Regions from separate parts of the Halobacillus sp. ABD4_316 genome, predicted to be linked through region 2. Evidence: riboswitches for the same ligand, from Rfam matches in the RefSeq annotation. Region 2 holds a riboswitch; each other region holds the start of a gene.
What was found. Region 2 has a riboswitch for S-adenosylmethionine ahead of ACXAJH_RS12090 (methionine ABC transporter ATP-binding protein). Riboswitches for the same ligand answer to the same signal wherever they lie in the genome.
Positions count from the first base shown of each region.

Region 1: linked by a shared signal. The riboswitch ahead of ACXAJH_RS10355 (acetyl-CoA C-acyltransferase) and the one ahead of ACXAJH_RS12090 (methionine ABC transporter ATP-binding protein) in region 2 are both predicted to bind S-adenosylmethionine.
Region 3: linked by a shared signal. The riboswitch ahead of ACXAJH_RS02025 (phosphoadenylyl-sulfate reductase) and the one ahead of ACXAJH_RS12090 (methionine ABC transporter ATP-binding protein) in region 2 are both predicted to bind S-adenosylmethionine.
Region 4: linked by a shared signal. The riboswitch ahead of ACXAJH_RS04475 (homocysteine S-methyltransferase family protein) and the one ahead of ACXAJH_RS12090 (methionine ABC transporter ATP-binding protein) in region 2 are both predicted to bind S-adenosylmethionine.

Region 1 covers NZ_JBSWZA010000002.1:674,320-677,878, forward strand. Annotated here, with positions in the region: gene ACXAJH_RS10350 (acetoacetate--CoA ligase) at 1-966, opposite strand, end outside; gene ACXAJH_RS10355 (acetyl-CoA C-acyltransferase) at 987-2,141, opposite strand; SAM riboswitch class I at 2,213-2,320, opposite strand; SAM riboswitch class I at 2,389-2,493, opposite strand; gene ACXAJH_RS10360 (lactonase family protein) at 2,897-3,559, shown strand, end outside.
Region 2 covers NZ_JBSWZA010000002.1:1,042,328-1,045,886, forward strand. Annotated here, with positions in the region: gene ACXAJH_RS12075 (toprim domain-containing protein) at 92-439, shown strand; gene ACXAJH_RS12080 (thioredoxin family protein) at 449-757, shown strand; gene ACXAJH_RS12085 (TlpA family protein disulfide reductase) at 890-1,309, opposite strand; SAM riboswitch class I at 1,408-1,508, shown strand; SAM riboswitch class I at 1,673-1,786, shown strand; gene ACXAJH_RS12090 (methionine ABC transporter ATP-binding protein) at 1,865-2,890, shown strand; gene ACXAJH_RS12095 (methionine ABC transporter permease) at 2,883-3,551, shown strand.
Region 3 covers NZ_JBSWZA010000001.1:361,398-364,956, forward strand. Annotated here, with positions in the region: gene ACXAJH_RS02020 (sulfite exporter TauE/SafE family protein) at 165-1,073, opposite strand; SAM riboswitch class I at 1,171-1,273, opposite strand; SAM riboswitch class I at 1,471-1,585, shown strand; gene ACXAJH_RS02025 (phosphoadenylyl-sulfate reductase) at 1,673-2,401, shown strand; gene sat (sulfate adenylyltransferase) at 2,416-3,559, shown strand, end outside.
Region 4 covers NZ_JBSWZA010000001.1:821,211-824,769, reverse strand. Annotated here, with positions in the region: gene ACXAJH_RS04480 (amidohydrolase) at 1-103, shown strand, start outside; gene ACXAJH_RS04475 (homocysteine S-methyltransferase family protein) at 164-1,213, opposite strand; SAM riboswitch class I at 1,386-1,490, opposite strand; gene ACXAJH_RS04470 (DJ-1/PfpI family protein) at 1,841-2,464, shown strand; gene ACXAJH_RS04465 (hypothetical protein) at 2,514-3,011, shown strand; gene ACXAJH_RS04460 (hypothetical protein) at 3,100-3,426, opposite strand.

The DNA.
Region 1 (3,559 bases), 370 kb from region 2:
GGAAACGAGCCACGGATACATCATCCAGGCGGTGTTGGTGTACCAGAACAACACATCATCCTGCTGAACATCACAGTGGAGCTGGTGTTCTTTTACATGCTGCAGGAGGGTGCCTCCGACAGAATGGACGATCGCTTTCGGAAGACCCGTCGTTCCGGATGTATATAAAATATACAGGGGATGGTTAAAAGAAACGGGTTGAAACACTGGCTCTTCGGCTTCATTGCGGCACAATTCGTCCCAGGATAGAGTATGGATGTCTTCAATCGACGTTTCTCCTCCGAACGTGACGACCGCGGATAGTCCTTCCAGATGCTCGGTCGTCTGCTTAATTTTATCTTCGATATCGAAGGGCTTCTGCTTATATTGATAGGAGAGTGCCGCGATCAATACTTTCGGTTTCACCTGACCAATGCGGTCGACGATTCCTTTTGTTCCGAAGTCCGGGGAGCACGACGTCCAGGTGGCGCCTAAGGATGTCGTGGCAAGCAGGGCGACGAGTCCCTGGATATCGTTCGTCGTGATGCCGGCGACACAGTCACCTTCCTGGACACCTAATTGTTTTAACCCTTCCTGGGCTTTGGCAACGGATTGTTTCAGTTCCTGCAGCGTGATGCTTCGGGTGAGGCCTTCCTCATTCGCTTCATAGGCCGCGATCCGGTCAAGCGAACCGCGCAGCAGGTTTTCAGCGAAATTCAAGCGGGCCTCCGGAAACCATGCACTATCCGGCATCGAAGGACCGGGAACAAACACACGGTCTCCCTTTTCTCCAATGATCCCTGCGTAATCCCATACGGCTGACCAAAACTCGGAAAGGTGGGAAACGGACCAGCGGTGGAACCGTTCATAAGGGAAAAGCGCCTGATTGGTATAGTCAGCAAAAGCTTTGATATGCGACTGTTCGATGCGTTCGTTTGATGGTTCCCACAGGTAAGGGGAACGCTGAGCGGTAATGGGTGTATTCATGGGACTTGTCTCCTTTCGAATTATGAATGGGGAACGTCGATCAACAGGGCCATCCCCTGGCCGCCACCGCCGCAAAGGGAAGCGATGCCTTTCCCTCCGCCGCGTCGTTTCAGTTCATGGGCAAGCGTCAGAACGAGCCGGAATCCTGTCCCGCCTAAAGGGTGGCCGAGAGCGATCGCGCCGCCGTTCACATTGACGCGGTCATAATCAATTCCAAGTTCCTGGCAGCTGGCAATCACGACACTGGCAAAGGCTTCATTGATTTCAAACAAATCGATATCGTCCGTGGTCAACTGGTGTTTGTCTAACAGCTTCTGAATGGCCTGTGATGGTTTGGTTTGTAAGCTCGGATCCGGTCCGGCAATCTCTGACCAGTCGATGATTTCCGCCAGAGGCTGTTGACCGAGGGCTTCCGCTTTTTCCTTCGTGGTAACGATCCCAACGCTCGCGCCATCCGTCATTTGAGAGGCATTGCCTGCGGTGATCGTGCCTTCGCGTGAAAAGGCGGGAGAGAGATTTGATAATTTTTCGGTTGTCGTCCCTTTACGGATGCCTTCATCTTCTGCGAGTCGTTCAGTAAAAGGAGCGATTTCCGGATCCAGCCAGCCATTTTCCTGAGCGTCTGATGCCCGCTGCTGGGAAAGGGCGGCGTATTCATCTTGTTCCTCCCGGCTGATGTCGAAGGAGCGGTTTTTCTCATCGGTGAGAGCTCCCATCGATACATCGCTCAAGGCGCACCATAACCCGTCGTTCAGTAAGGTGTCCTTCAGCAGGCTGTGACCAAGTCCGGAGGAAGCTCGGACAGGAGCGGTATGAGGAGCGTTCGTCATCGAGTCGAATCCGCCGACAATGTACAGCTCTCCTTCCTTCAATTGCAGCCTGCGAGAGGCGTCGGTAACTGTAGCGATGCCTCCCAAACAGACATTGTTCAGTGTGATAGCGGGCGTACCGATATCCACCCCCGCCTGATAAGCGGCCTGTCTCGCAGGATTTTGGCCGCCTCCCGCCTGAATCACTAGGGCGAGCAGGACACCATCGGCTTGTTTCGCGATCGGATTTCTCTCTAATAGAGCGCTCAGCGCATGAGACCCAAGTTCTCCTGCGGATTTCTTTTTTAAAGCCCCTTTCCACTTACCGAAAGGGGTGCGGATGCCGTCTAGAAGTACTGTCGTCATATATGGAACAACTCCTGTTTTTATAATAGTAAGAGCCCTCTTCACAAAAATAAGAAGAGGGCTCTCGGCTCTTCTTATCTTCCAGGATCATCTCCTGCAGGAATTAGCACCTTTTCAAGCGTCTGCTTGCTGGTTGCCGGGCGTCAACGGGCCAGTCCCTCTGCCTCTCTGGATAAGAAATCGGTATTCAATTGGAAACATATAAAACCTCTCTATCAAAGATAGAGAGGTTAGAGATTGTAAGCATCTCTTATCTTCCTGAGCATTCACTCAGTAGGATTTGGCACCTTGCTATGCACATAGCGGTTGCCGGGTTTCACAGGGCCAGTCCCTCCACCTCTCTGGATAAGATGTTCTTCCTTTATTTGGTTAAGTGCCATGTTAGCAGGGGAAAGGATAGGTGTCAATGGATTTGATAGAAAAGTTAGAAAATTCATTTTGTTCTGTGACTGGTGGTGAACGTGTGAACCGCTTTAACATTAGGGCTTGCCGATTCTTTCAATTATGCGGGGCACTTCACGAGAAAAATGAAGGCATCTATCAATTCGTCCATCATCCATTCTCCGATGGTTCCTGCGGCTACATAACGTTTCACTGATTAGATGATACCTTACAGGTAGAGCTGCTTTTAGATCTATGAGCAGAGATTTTAATAACTTTCGATATTCATAAATGGATAATGATTCAGCCTCTTTTGTCTTTATGAGATAATGGGTATGGTAATTACTGATACTATTCAATAAAGGAGTTTTACTATGCCGGAATATGTTGGTTACATCGGTACGTACACCAAACAGGAAAGTAAAGGCGTCTATCAGTTCACCCTTGATACAGATGCTAAGGAACTGAAAAACGTTCAGTTGGCTGCAGAACTGCAGAACCCTACGTACGTTACAGTAAGTGACGATCAAAAAAATCTTTATGCGGTTTCTAAAGACGGGGAAAGCGGCGGCGTCACGTCCTTTTCCATCAATAAAGAAACGAGAGAACTCACAAAATTAAACGCTCAGACAGCTGCGGGCTCTCCGCCGTGTCACGTGAGCGTGGATCATTTGAATAACAATGTTGTCACGGCTAACTATCATACAAAAGAAGTGGTCTCCTACCTGACGAATGAAGATGGATCGTTGAATCCTGCAGTTTCAATCGTGGAGCATGAAGGTACCGGCCCTCATGAGCGTCAGGAAAAGCCGCACATGCACTATGCAGGCTTTACCCCTGATGAAAAATACGTGATAGCGATTGACCTTGGCAGCGATCGTGTTATTACTTACGCCGTAGACAATGGCGAGTTGAGCCAGGTGCAGGTGTTCAACACGAAACCGGGTTCCGGTCCGCGTCACATTACTTTCCACCCGAACAAAAAGTATGCCTACGTGATGACGGAGCTCAGCTCAGAAGTGCTTGTCCTTCATTAT
Region 2 (3,559 bases):
GATTCCTTGTCTGACATGATCGTGCTTGATCTTAATCATGTTCAGACCATGCCATATGGCATGGTCTGTTTCTATATAGTAGGTGATGAAGATGGATGGAGAACGGATTTTGATTGTTGAAGGGATTACAGATAAGAAGAAATTGAACAAAGTACTGGATGAGAAAATCGAAATCATCTGTACCCATGGGACGCTCGGTATTGAGCGAATGGAAGAAATGATCTTTGAACATAACCTGGATGAACGATCGGTCTATATCCTTGTGGATGAAGATGATTCCGGTTTTAAACTACGGAAGATGCTGACAGAGGAACTTCCGCACGCAGAGCATATTTATATTGATAAAGCCTTTAGAGAAGTGGCGGCTACTCCCGAGCCGGAACTCGCCCGTGCCCTGTTAAGCCGTCATTTCAGCGTGAAGTCGATGTATTTAATTTAGGAGGAAGCTTTGCAGAATTTAATACAAAATGAGGCAGCCTGGGTGCTGTCCTCGGATGAAAAAACGATGACATTTATTCACAGCCCTTTTTGCGGGACGTGCCACCTTGCCCGCAAGATGCTGATAACGTTGGAAGAGATGTATAAAAAAACACTATTCTCGGAAATGAACGCCTCTCTGCATCCTGCATTGATGGAACAATATCGAGTGGAAAGTGTTCCATGCCTCTTGATTACCCATAAAGGAGAAGTTCTTGAAAAGGTCTATGCTTTTCAATCCGTCCCACACATGTATGAAAAGATCATTCCCTATCTATAACCCGCCTTTATTCCCCGGGAAATGACAAGATAAAAACGGTAAAAAACCCGTCCTGCATAAACAGGGCGGGTTTTATTCATCGGCCGTATGACCAGTGATAAGCGGGTGGGAGGCCTTCCGCTGTTTTGATGATTAAACAATTTCCCCCAGGGACTGGACGATATCGAGAAAGGAAGCTTTATCACCGAACGATTCGTGGACCCTGCCTTCCTGATCTATGATAATAGTGGAAGGGACGCCCTTGCAGCCGAACGTATCGTATAAGCTTCGCCCATCATCAATCAAGGTAGGCTGGTTAAGAAATTTTTCAGCATATTCCTTTCCGGCATCAGGGCTGCGTTCACGACCGGGAACGTTAATCGTAACCAGCTCCACTTTTTCTTTGTCCATCGTTTCAAAGAGCTGCTCTTTTTTAGGTAAGTCTCTCCCGCAGTCAGGACACCAGGATGCCCAGAAAGTCAGGACGATCACCTTTCCGAAATGGTCGCTCAGACGATAGGTGGAGGGCTGATTTATATAAGAAAGCTCAAATTGAGGAGCACGTTCCTTCATGATTTCATCTCCTTACTGTAAAAATATACCTGATTATTATCTTTGACGTCCGTATAGACTCCATGCTAACATAACATATAATTTCACAGCGACATCATAACTTATCCAGAGTGGTGGAGGGACTGGCCCTTTGAAACCCGGCAACCGGCAAAAGCACGGTGCTAAATCCTGCGGAGCGTAAAGCTTTGATAGATGAGATCCACTAAAGTCTCTTCTATTTTAGGAGAGACTTTTTTGCATATCCAGATGTTCTTCTTTTCTGAAAAGTGGCTCATTTATGTTGACACGCTGGTGGCAGAGTGCTAAAATCCACTTTGTAGTTATGAAATGAATTAAAGCAGTAATAATTTAATAAGCTAAAATCTCTTATCCAGAGTGGCGGAGGGACTGGCCCTACGATGCCCGGCAACCAGCAGGTGTAACCGACCTGTCAAGGTGCCAAATCCTGCAGAGCATAACAGCTCTGACAGATGAGAGAACAGAAGATACATTGTTATTGAAACGCCATTCTGTTCTCGAACAGAATGGCGTTTTTTGAATGGGAGGGAACACATCATGATTACAATTAAGGATCTTTCTAAAGTTTTTCAAACGAAGGATCGGGAAGTGAAAGCTGTTGATGGCTTAAGCCTTACAATAAATAAAGGGGAAATCTACGGTGTCATTGGTTATAGTGGAGCGGGTAAAAGTACTTTTATCCGGCTGTTGAACCGACTGGAGGATCCAACAGAGGGCAGCATCCACGTCGGTGATCAGGATTTAACGGGCCTCAGTAAGAATAAACTGCGTATCGCCCGCCAGGATATCGGAATGATTTTTCAGCACTTCAACCTGCTTTGGTCCAGAACGGTTTATGATAACATCGCTTTTCCGTTGGAAATTGCCGGTGTACCAAAGGAAGAACGGAGCAAAAGAGTGAACGAACTGATCGATCTGGTCGGTTTATCCGGCAGAGGAAACTCCTACCCATCCCAGTTGAGTGGTGGACAGAAACAGCGTGTAGGAATTGCCAGGGCGCTGGCCAACAACCCGAAAGTCCTCCTTTGTGATGAAGCGACATCCGCTCTGGATCCGGAAACGACAGACTCCATATTGGATCTTCTTGTAGACATCAATGAAAAACTCGGACTGACCATAGTTTTGATTACTCACGAAATGCATGTCATTCGTAAGATCTGTCATCAGGTGGCAGTCATGGAGCAGGGGAAAATCGTTGAAAAGGGAGATGTTCTGGACGTATTTCTTCATCCAGATCAGCCAGTGACGAAGAAATTCGTCGATCAGGTGATGGGTGATCAGGAAAAAGAGCACTCTCTGAAATTGATCAAAGATAAGTACCAGTCCGGAAAAATTGTCCGGCTGCATTTTGTAGGAGAGAGTACCAACCAAGCGCTGATCAGTGAGGTCTCCAGGAAGTTCGTCCTGGATGTGAATATTCTTCACGGGAAGATCACGCAGACGCAAAAAGGAGCTTACGGAACGATGTTTGTTCAGTTTGAAGGAGACGATGAGGAAGCAGCCCGGGCAATCGAATATATACGCTCGACTTCTGTGGAAGTGGAGGTGAACCCGGATGCTTAATGGATTACTGCCAAACGTACGCATGGAAGACATGATTACAGCAACAAATGAAACGTTGTATATGACTCTGATTTCCGTAGCCGGCACATTTATCCTCGGGATTCTGCTCGGCCTGCTGCTTTATTTATCTGGTCCGGGAGGGCTCTGGCAGAACAAAGTGGTCAATGCAGTGACAGCTTCTGTCGTAAACATTTTCCGTGCCATTCCTTTTATTATATTGATCCTGCTTCTGTTCCCGTTTACAGACTTCTTGATTGGAACGATCCGCGGTCCGAACGCAGCCCTTCCGGCGTTAATTATCGGAGGAGCTCCGTTTTACGCGAGACTTGTTGAGATTGCATTGAAGGAAGTGGAAAAAGGTGTCGTAGAGGCAGCGAAGGCGATGGGGGCTAAATCATCAACGATCATCTTCAAAGTCCTGCTGCCTGAATCCATGCCTGCCCTTATTTCAGGAATTACGGTGACCGCCATTGCACTGATTGGTTATACCGCCGTGGCGGGTGCGATTGGTGCCGGTGGTCTTGGAGACTTTGCTTATTTCTACGGTTTCCAGCGTAGTAATTTTGATGTGGTCTTCATTTGCACGGTGCTTATCATTATTATTGTGTTTATTTTCCAATTCATCGGTGATTATGCTTCCCGTAAATTGGACAAAAGATAAAAAACAAA
Region 3 (3,559 bases), on a different contig from region 2:
TCGGGATTTTTCCCGGCAGCCTTTTGTAATGGTCTATGGTCTGAATGCAGGAGCGGAGATGAAAGAAATGGTTTCACAGAGGATATTGATCGACCATTAGACAAACGCCTTGGCGGTTTGTTTTCTAAGCTTGTCATTCTATAAGCTGAAAGCGCAGTTCTCCATTAGAACTGCGCTTTTTTTAACCGTGTTTCCGTCTGCGGGTGCCGGTGCCGTTGAATATATTTTCGAACTGAGAAGATAACGGCAGCAGCATATCCGGCAAGAAGCAGGCTGTAGATGATAACTAAGGTCTGTTCACTCCATGTGGCATAGGTGAGCAGGGTCCGGCTGTTCGTCAAAATGATAAATCCACCCGCCGCTACCCCAAGCACGAGAGGGGGGAGTTTTTTCACAAGCCAGGCAGCGAGGGGGGCTGCAATAACGCCACCGATCACAAAGGCGAGCACAAGCATCCAGCTCAGCTCTTCCCACCCAAGGAAGATCAGGAAGCCGGCCGTAGCAGATAAAGTAACGATGAATTCACTTGTATCTACGGTGCCGATGACTTTTCTGGGAAGGATTCCTTTGCTGGATAAGAGAACAGGTGTATTTACCGGCCCCCAACCCCCGCCGCCCACGGCATCAAGAAAACCGCCCAGAAAACCTAAGGGAAACAAGAAGCGCCGTCGAAATGGTCTTTTTTCTGTATGCAAGGGCTTCACTCGATTCATCAGTAAAAAGCGGATGACCACATAAACGCCAAGCCCTAGTAAAAAAACGGAAATGTACGGACGGATCAGCTCACCTGGAATCCAGCTGAGCAGAGCAGCCCCGGCAAAGGCACTGATCCCTCCGGGGAGAGCAAGAGTCAAAACGAGACGCTTATCCACGTTGCCGAATTTATAATGGGAAAACCCGGAAGCTGCCGTTGTAGCAATCTGGGACAAATGAATAGAGGCGGAGGCCACCGCCGGAGCCATTCCATAGGCGAGGAGGATGGTGGAGGAGCTTAAACCAAATCCCATTCCGAGGGCTCCATCCATCAATTGAGCAAAGAATCCAACCAGTGAAAATATAAGTAATTTCTTCATCGTACCTCTCCTTTTGATTAAACACATAAGATTACTTGGTTTTAACCATGAAGAGGCACAAAAAAACCTCTTCATCCAGAAGAGGTCAAGCTTCCTCTCCTTATCTTTCAGACCACCGTCTGCTGGAATGAGCACCTTTTCCAATGTGAGGTTGCTGCGGGATCATCAGACCAGTTTCCTCCCCCGGCTCTTTATAAGGATATATGTAGCCCGCGCTGAAAGCGGAATTCCTAAGTACATGAATAATATATTCAAAGCTAAAACATGGATGACGATTTGTCAATGGTTTACAATAAAATAAACAGAAAACTAGTAATATTTAAAATGCATGTTGACATATCTTTAAATCGGGTCTAATATTTGAATCAAATCTTTTGAACAAAATCTGGAAACATTTTTCTTATCGAGAGAGGTGGAGGGACTGGCCCTTGGAAGCCTCGGCAACGGATCTGTCGTCATGAACAGAAGCTGTGCCAATTCCAGCAGGTGATCAACACTTGGAAGGATAAGAAGAACGGTTGAATCATGTATAATGACTCTCCTTTCTTCTTACCATCAGAAGAAAGGTTTTTTTGTTGAAGATAAGAAAGGAGGAGCTTATGAATACGAGTGCACCGACATATGGAACATTCACCGGGGATCCTTTACTTCATATGGATATTGATGATGGACACAAAGGGGCAGAGAGTGTGATTCAATGGGCTTACGGGCATTATGGAAAACAGCTCGTTTATGCGTGCAGCTTCGGTGCTGAAGCGATCGTACTGCTTGACTTCATTGCAAAGGCACAGCCGGATGCCGACGTCGTTTTTCTGGACACTGGACTTCATTTCCAGGAAACCTATGATTTGATAGACAAAGTGAAAAAGAGGTATCCGGATTTGAACATCCATATGAAAAAGCCGGAATTGACAGTGGAAGAACAGGCAGAGGAATATGGTCCGGCCCTTTGGAAAAGGAATCCCGACCAATGCTGTGCCATCAGAAAAATCAAACCGCTGGAAGAAGCCCTGACAGGAGCGGCGGCCTGGATGTCGGGATTAAGAAGAGAACAATCTGCAAGCCGGAGTCATACGAACTTCGTCAACAAGGACGAACGCTTCCAGTCCATCAAGGTATGCCCCTTAATTCACTGGACATGGGAAGACGTATGGACTTATATCCGACTAAATAGCTTGGATTACAATGAATTACATGACCAAAGCTATCCAAGTGTCGGCTGCATCCCCTGCACAGCGAAAGCGCTGGATGACGGCCGTTCAGGAAGATGGCAGGGATTTGATAAAACCGAGTGTGGACTCCACACAGCGGGAGATACGAAACAATAAAGGAGAGATGAATGATGTCCATTATTCAACCGCATGGCGGGCAGTTAATCAATCGTTTTACAGCACAGCCGGATACGCTTCCGGAACAAAGGATCGAGCTTGATGCGATGGCGTTGAGTGATATCGATTTAATCGCTAATGGGGCATACAGTCCGCTTCAAGGATTTTTAACAAGGGAAGATTATGATCACGTCGTTGAAAATCTTCGTTTGAAAGACGGCACTCCCTGGAGTCTCCCGATCACACTGCCTGTTTCTGAAGAGCAGGCCCGTTCGTTACATGGTCAAGCGGCTCTTGTGAAAGATGGGGCAATCTACGGTGTGATCGAAATCGAAGACATTTACAAGCCGGATAAACAGAAAGAAGCTGCAAAGGTTTACTTAACGACAGAAGACGCTCACCCGGGGGTCAGTAAACTTTACAAGCGCCCGGATTATTATGTCGGTGGCAGAATTGAAGTATTCCATCGTCCGGAGCGGGAGCATTCAGACCATTACTACCTTGATCCCGAAGAGACAAGAGAACGATTCCAACAGGCCGGATGGGAAAAGGTTGTCGGTTTCCAAACGCGTAATCCTGTTCACCGTGCTCATGAATATATCCAAAAAGCGGCCCTGGAAAGCGTAGATGGACTATTTCTGAATCCGCTCGTAGGAGAAACGAAAAGCGACGATATCCCGAGTGATGTGCGCATGAGAAGTTATGAGGTACTCTTGGATGAATATTATCCGGAAAACCGGGTGACGCTGGCTGTTTTTAATGCGGCCATGCGCTATGCAGGCCCGCGGGAAGCCATCTTCCATGCGATTGTCCGGAAGAATTTCGGCTGCTCCCATTTCATAGTCGGGAGGGATCATGCAGGTGTCGGCGATTACTATGGTACATATGACGCTCAAAAAATCTTCAGCCACTTTGAAGAAGGAGAGCTGGAAATAACCCCGGTCTTTTTTGAGCACAGCTTCTACTGCAAAGCCTGTGAAGCAATGGCTTCTCATAAAACCTGCCCCCACAGCAAGGAGCATCACGTAATTTTATCAGGAACAAAAGTGCGCGAGCTGCTTCGGAGCGGCCAGAAACCACCGAAAACGTTCAGCCGTCCGGAGGTCGTGGAAGTGCTGATTGAAGGGCTTAAACAACAGACAGCGGATGTAAAGGGGT
Region 4 (3,559 bases), on a different contig from region 2:
AGACCCCATGCAGATCAAAGAAATACAGATTGAAGAAACAATTAAGGAAGGACGCACCTTATACAAAAGGGAAGAAAACCAGGGGAATCCAAATGCATTGTGAGCCTTGCCGTTTTCGTTTTAATAAAGCCGCCTGTCCAAGTAGGACAGGCGTTTTTTTTGCTTAGGCTTTTGTTTTATACGATGTTATATGATCCTGCAGCGTGTCATCACTGCCGAATAGGAAGTGTTTCTTCATATCTGGTGAATACGTGGAGTTTACAGCTGTGCGTCCGACAGTTTCGACTACTTCACGAAGCATAGCCGGAGACGCTCCACAGCAGAGTCCCAGGTAGTTCACACCGATACCGTGAGCTTCCTTAGCCCATTCCGCCAGTTCATAGCGGTTCGTATAGAGCGGGTCGAGAGATGTTGGGAACGTTGTTTCCGTTGGGAGCGTGCAGGCACAGCCACCGTCCGGCAGGTTGAAGAAAGTAGGATGCTCCTCCGTTGTCCGGTAAGGGATTGGAAGGGCCCCAACATAACCGTCCACGGTTTTACGGATTTTCTCAACGTACGGCTGCATCGTTGCCGGACCGCGGAAACAGTTCATTCCTACAACGAGCGCCCCTTTTTCTTCTAATAAGCGGCAGGCCTCTTCGACTTCATAGCCATCCCGCAAGACGTTCTCCCCCATCAGACCGAATGTGATGACAGCAGGGAGGTCCTGCTTTTGAATTTCTTCAAGAGCAATCAGAGCTTCTTCATAGTAGTAGAAGGTTTCACCATTCACGAAATCTACACCTTCCTCTTTACACCAGCCGATCATCTCTGCAAACATGCTCCTTGTTTTCTCAACAGCTTCAGGATCATCCGGATTGAACAGGTTGGTATTGGAAACGTTCCCAGCCACAAGAGCTTCTTCCTCTGGATGCTCTTGAGCCACCTCTTTAGCCAGACGAATTGCCTGACGGTTGAGCGGTTCCAGTAATTCTTCTTTTCCAATAATTCTCATTTTTTCGCGGTGACCGTTATACGTGAATGCTAACACAACGTCGGAGCCCGCAAGCATATAGTCTCGATAAGTCTGTTTGAGTGCCTCCGGGTTATCCAGCGCTACTTCCGGTACGAAGGATCCAGCTTGTAAATAGCCGCGGCGCTCCAATTCAAACAAGTAACCTTCTCCACAAATGACGGGTCCATCCTGTAACCTCTGCTCTAATGATCGTTTCATTTCACAACAACCTTTCCATTTGGTATTGAATAAATATATTAGAAAGCTCATCCTTCTAAAGGAATATGCTGACTCACAGATTCTGATGGAGCTCTTTTTAACAGAAGAAGTGGTGTATATTTCCATTAAAAAAAGACCTCCTTTGATAAGGGGCCTTCCATTTATCTAAGACTCCTTATCTTCAAGGCAGTATAACTGCCTTCTGGATTTAGCACCGTGCCAATGGCTGGTTGCTGAGGTATCAAAGGGCCAGTCCCTACACCTCTCTGGATAAGTTCGTATGTAATTTTTAAAGCAGCTGATCCGTTTGATCAACGTGTATCCTTTCGCTTGCGTTATACATTACAGGAAAATATAGTGAGAATCAATAGAATTTTCGGAAAAAATACACCGGTATTTAAAAGCGGAAGTTAAGAAGGCAGCGCCGTTTCGACGATAATGGGAAAATGAACGTAGACTTATAGGTGGAGGGGTTCTCTTCATTATGAAACTTTATACAAGGCATTTCGTAGTCCCTTATAGAAGGTTTTGTATGGGGGAGCAGGCGATGTGTTCTGTCTTAACAGGAATGGTTTTTCTGTCTTAGGGGTTGTGGTGGGAAGTGCGTAAAAAATGGAGGTTGGTAGAATGAACGTTTATGTCTATGCTTTAGATACCTTGGCAGACTGGGAACTTGGCTATGTAACCGCTGAGTTGAACTCGGGGCAGTACTTTAAAAGAAGACGGGAAGATGTTTCACTTCAGGTGGCAGGGGCAGGAAAAGAAACAATTACGACAAAAGGAGGGATGAGGATTACACCTGATATAACCACGGATGAGATCCTCCTTTCTCCTTCGACCGTTTTGCTGCTGCCTGGAGCAGATACGTGGAACCGATGTATCCATCAACCCATCATACATAAAGCAGCGAAGCTTCTGGACTGTGGGGCGACGGTTGCTGCCATTTGTGGGGCCACACCGATGCTTGCTGAAGCCGGTTTGTTAAACAATCGTTTCCATACCAGCAACAGTCTTGAATATCTTAAAATGGTCAGTCCGAACTATGATGGGGAGGCTTATTATAAGGACGTAAAGGCCGTAGCGGATCAGAACCTTATAACAGCCAGCTCTGCAGGAGCCCTTTTATTTGCGAATCTTATACTTAAGCACTTGGACGTTTTTTCGGAAAGAACCCTGGAAGCGTGGTATACGTACTTCAACACAGGTGATCCCCGGTACTTTTACATATTGATGGAAACCTTAGAGAAATAGATTCAATAGAAGATGAAAGTGTTGTCTCAAGGTGGGAGAGGAGGAGAGCATGTACAAAGCAATCCATTTTCTATTCATCATTCTTATCTTTATTGTGTATCATGTCGTATCATTCGGAGATACTCCCGCTCCTTTTGGGGTAGGCGTCAAAGAGTTGGGAGATCAGACAACGAGGGTCGAAGAATATAATTGGAGAGGAAGCACCGTTCATCAAACTGTTATAAGCTGGAAGTCGCTGGAGGACAAGCCGGAAGAACTGACGTATCTCTGGGTGAATGAAAAACAATTAAGACAAATGTATGCGGCCTTCCTTTCTTATATCCTGCTATTGTTCTATTTCCCTCTATCTAAACTTATAAGATTGAAATCCAGCATCAAAGAGAGGGATACGAGTCTGAATCCTTTTTGGAAGGGAGTTTTATTTATACTGGGTACAGGCGTCTACACAGCCGTATTGATCACCGGCATTGTGCAATACCAAGAGCTGTTGGATGAAACCACTCGCTTACTAGCTGAACTGGAGCCACTAATGCATCAGGATGAGTGAAGACATTTCAGATTACATCACGAAAAAAAGGGAGCACGATAAAAGTGGCTCCCTTTTCTTTGTTCAATGAGAGGGTCGATCTATACGTTTACTCTGTCACCCTGGTGACCTTGCTGATCTGCATAGGTTCCTCCTGCAGCGGAAGGCCTTTTTCGACACTTCCTACATCACATAGTGGAATGAAACTGGTTGTCCCAGGTACAAGTAGATCATCGATTTCAAGAACATAGTCTTCCAGTCCTCGATACCTGCCGACAAAAATGCCTGCTCCTTCTTCTACGAAGAAAGTGATGCCAATCGTATCTCCGCAGCGGAAACGGCTGGAGATGACATTAGCTAGTCCAGTAACACAGCAGCTGCAGGTGATTACATCCACATCGGGATGACAATCCTTTTTACACGGTTTATGATTCATACCATATACCTCCTCAATATCAAGATAGTTCATTCTATGACAGGATATGAACTATGGTATAGATGAATATCACAGTCGCTGAAAAGATAGAGAAGCAGATGGGTTTTCTATTATTTTTACTAAGGCAGCCGGA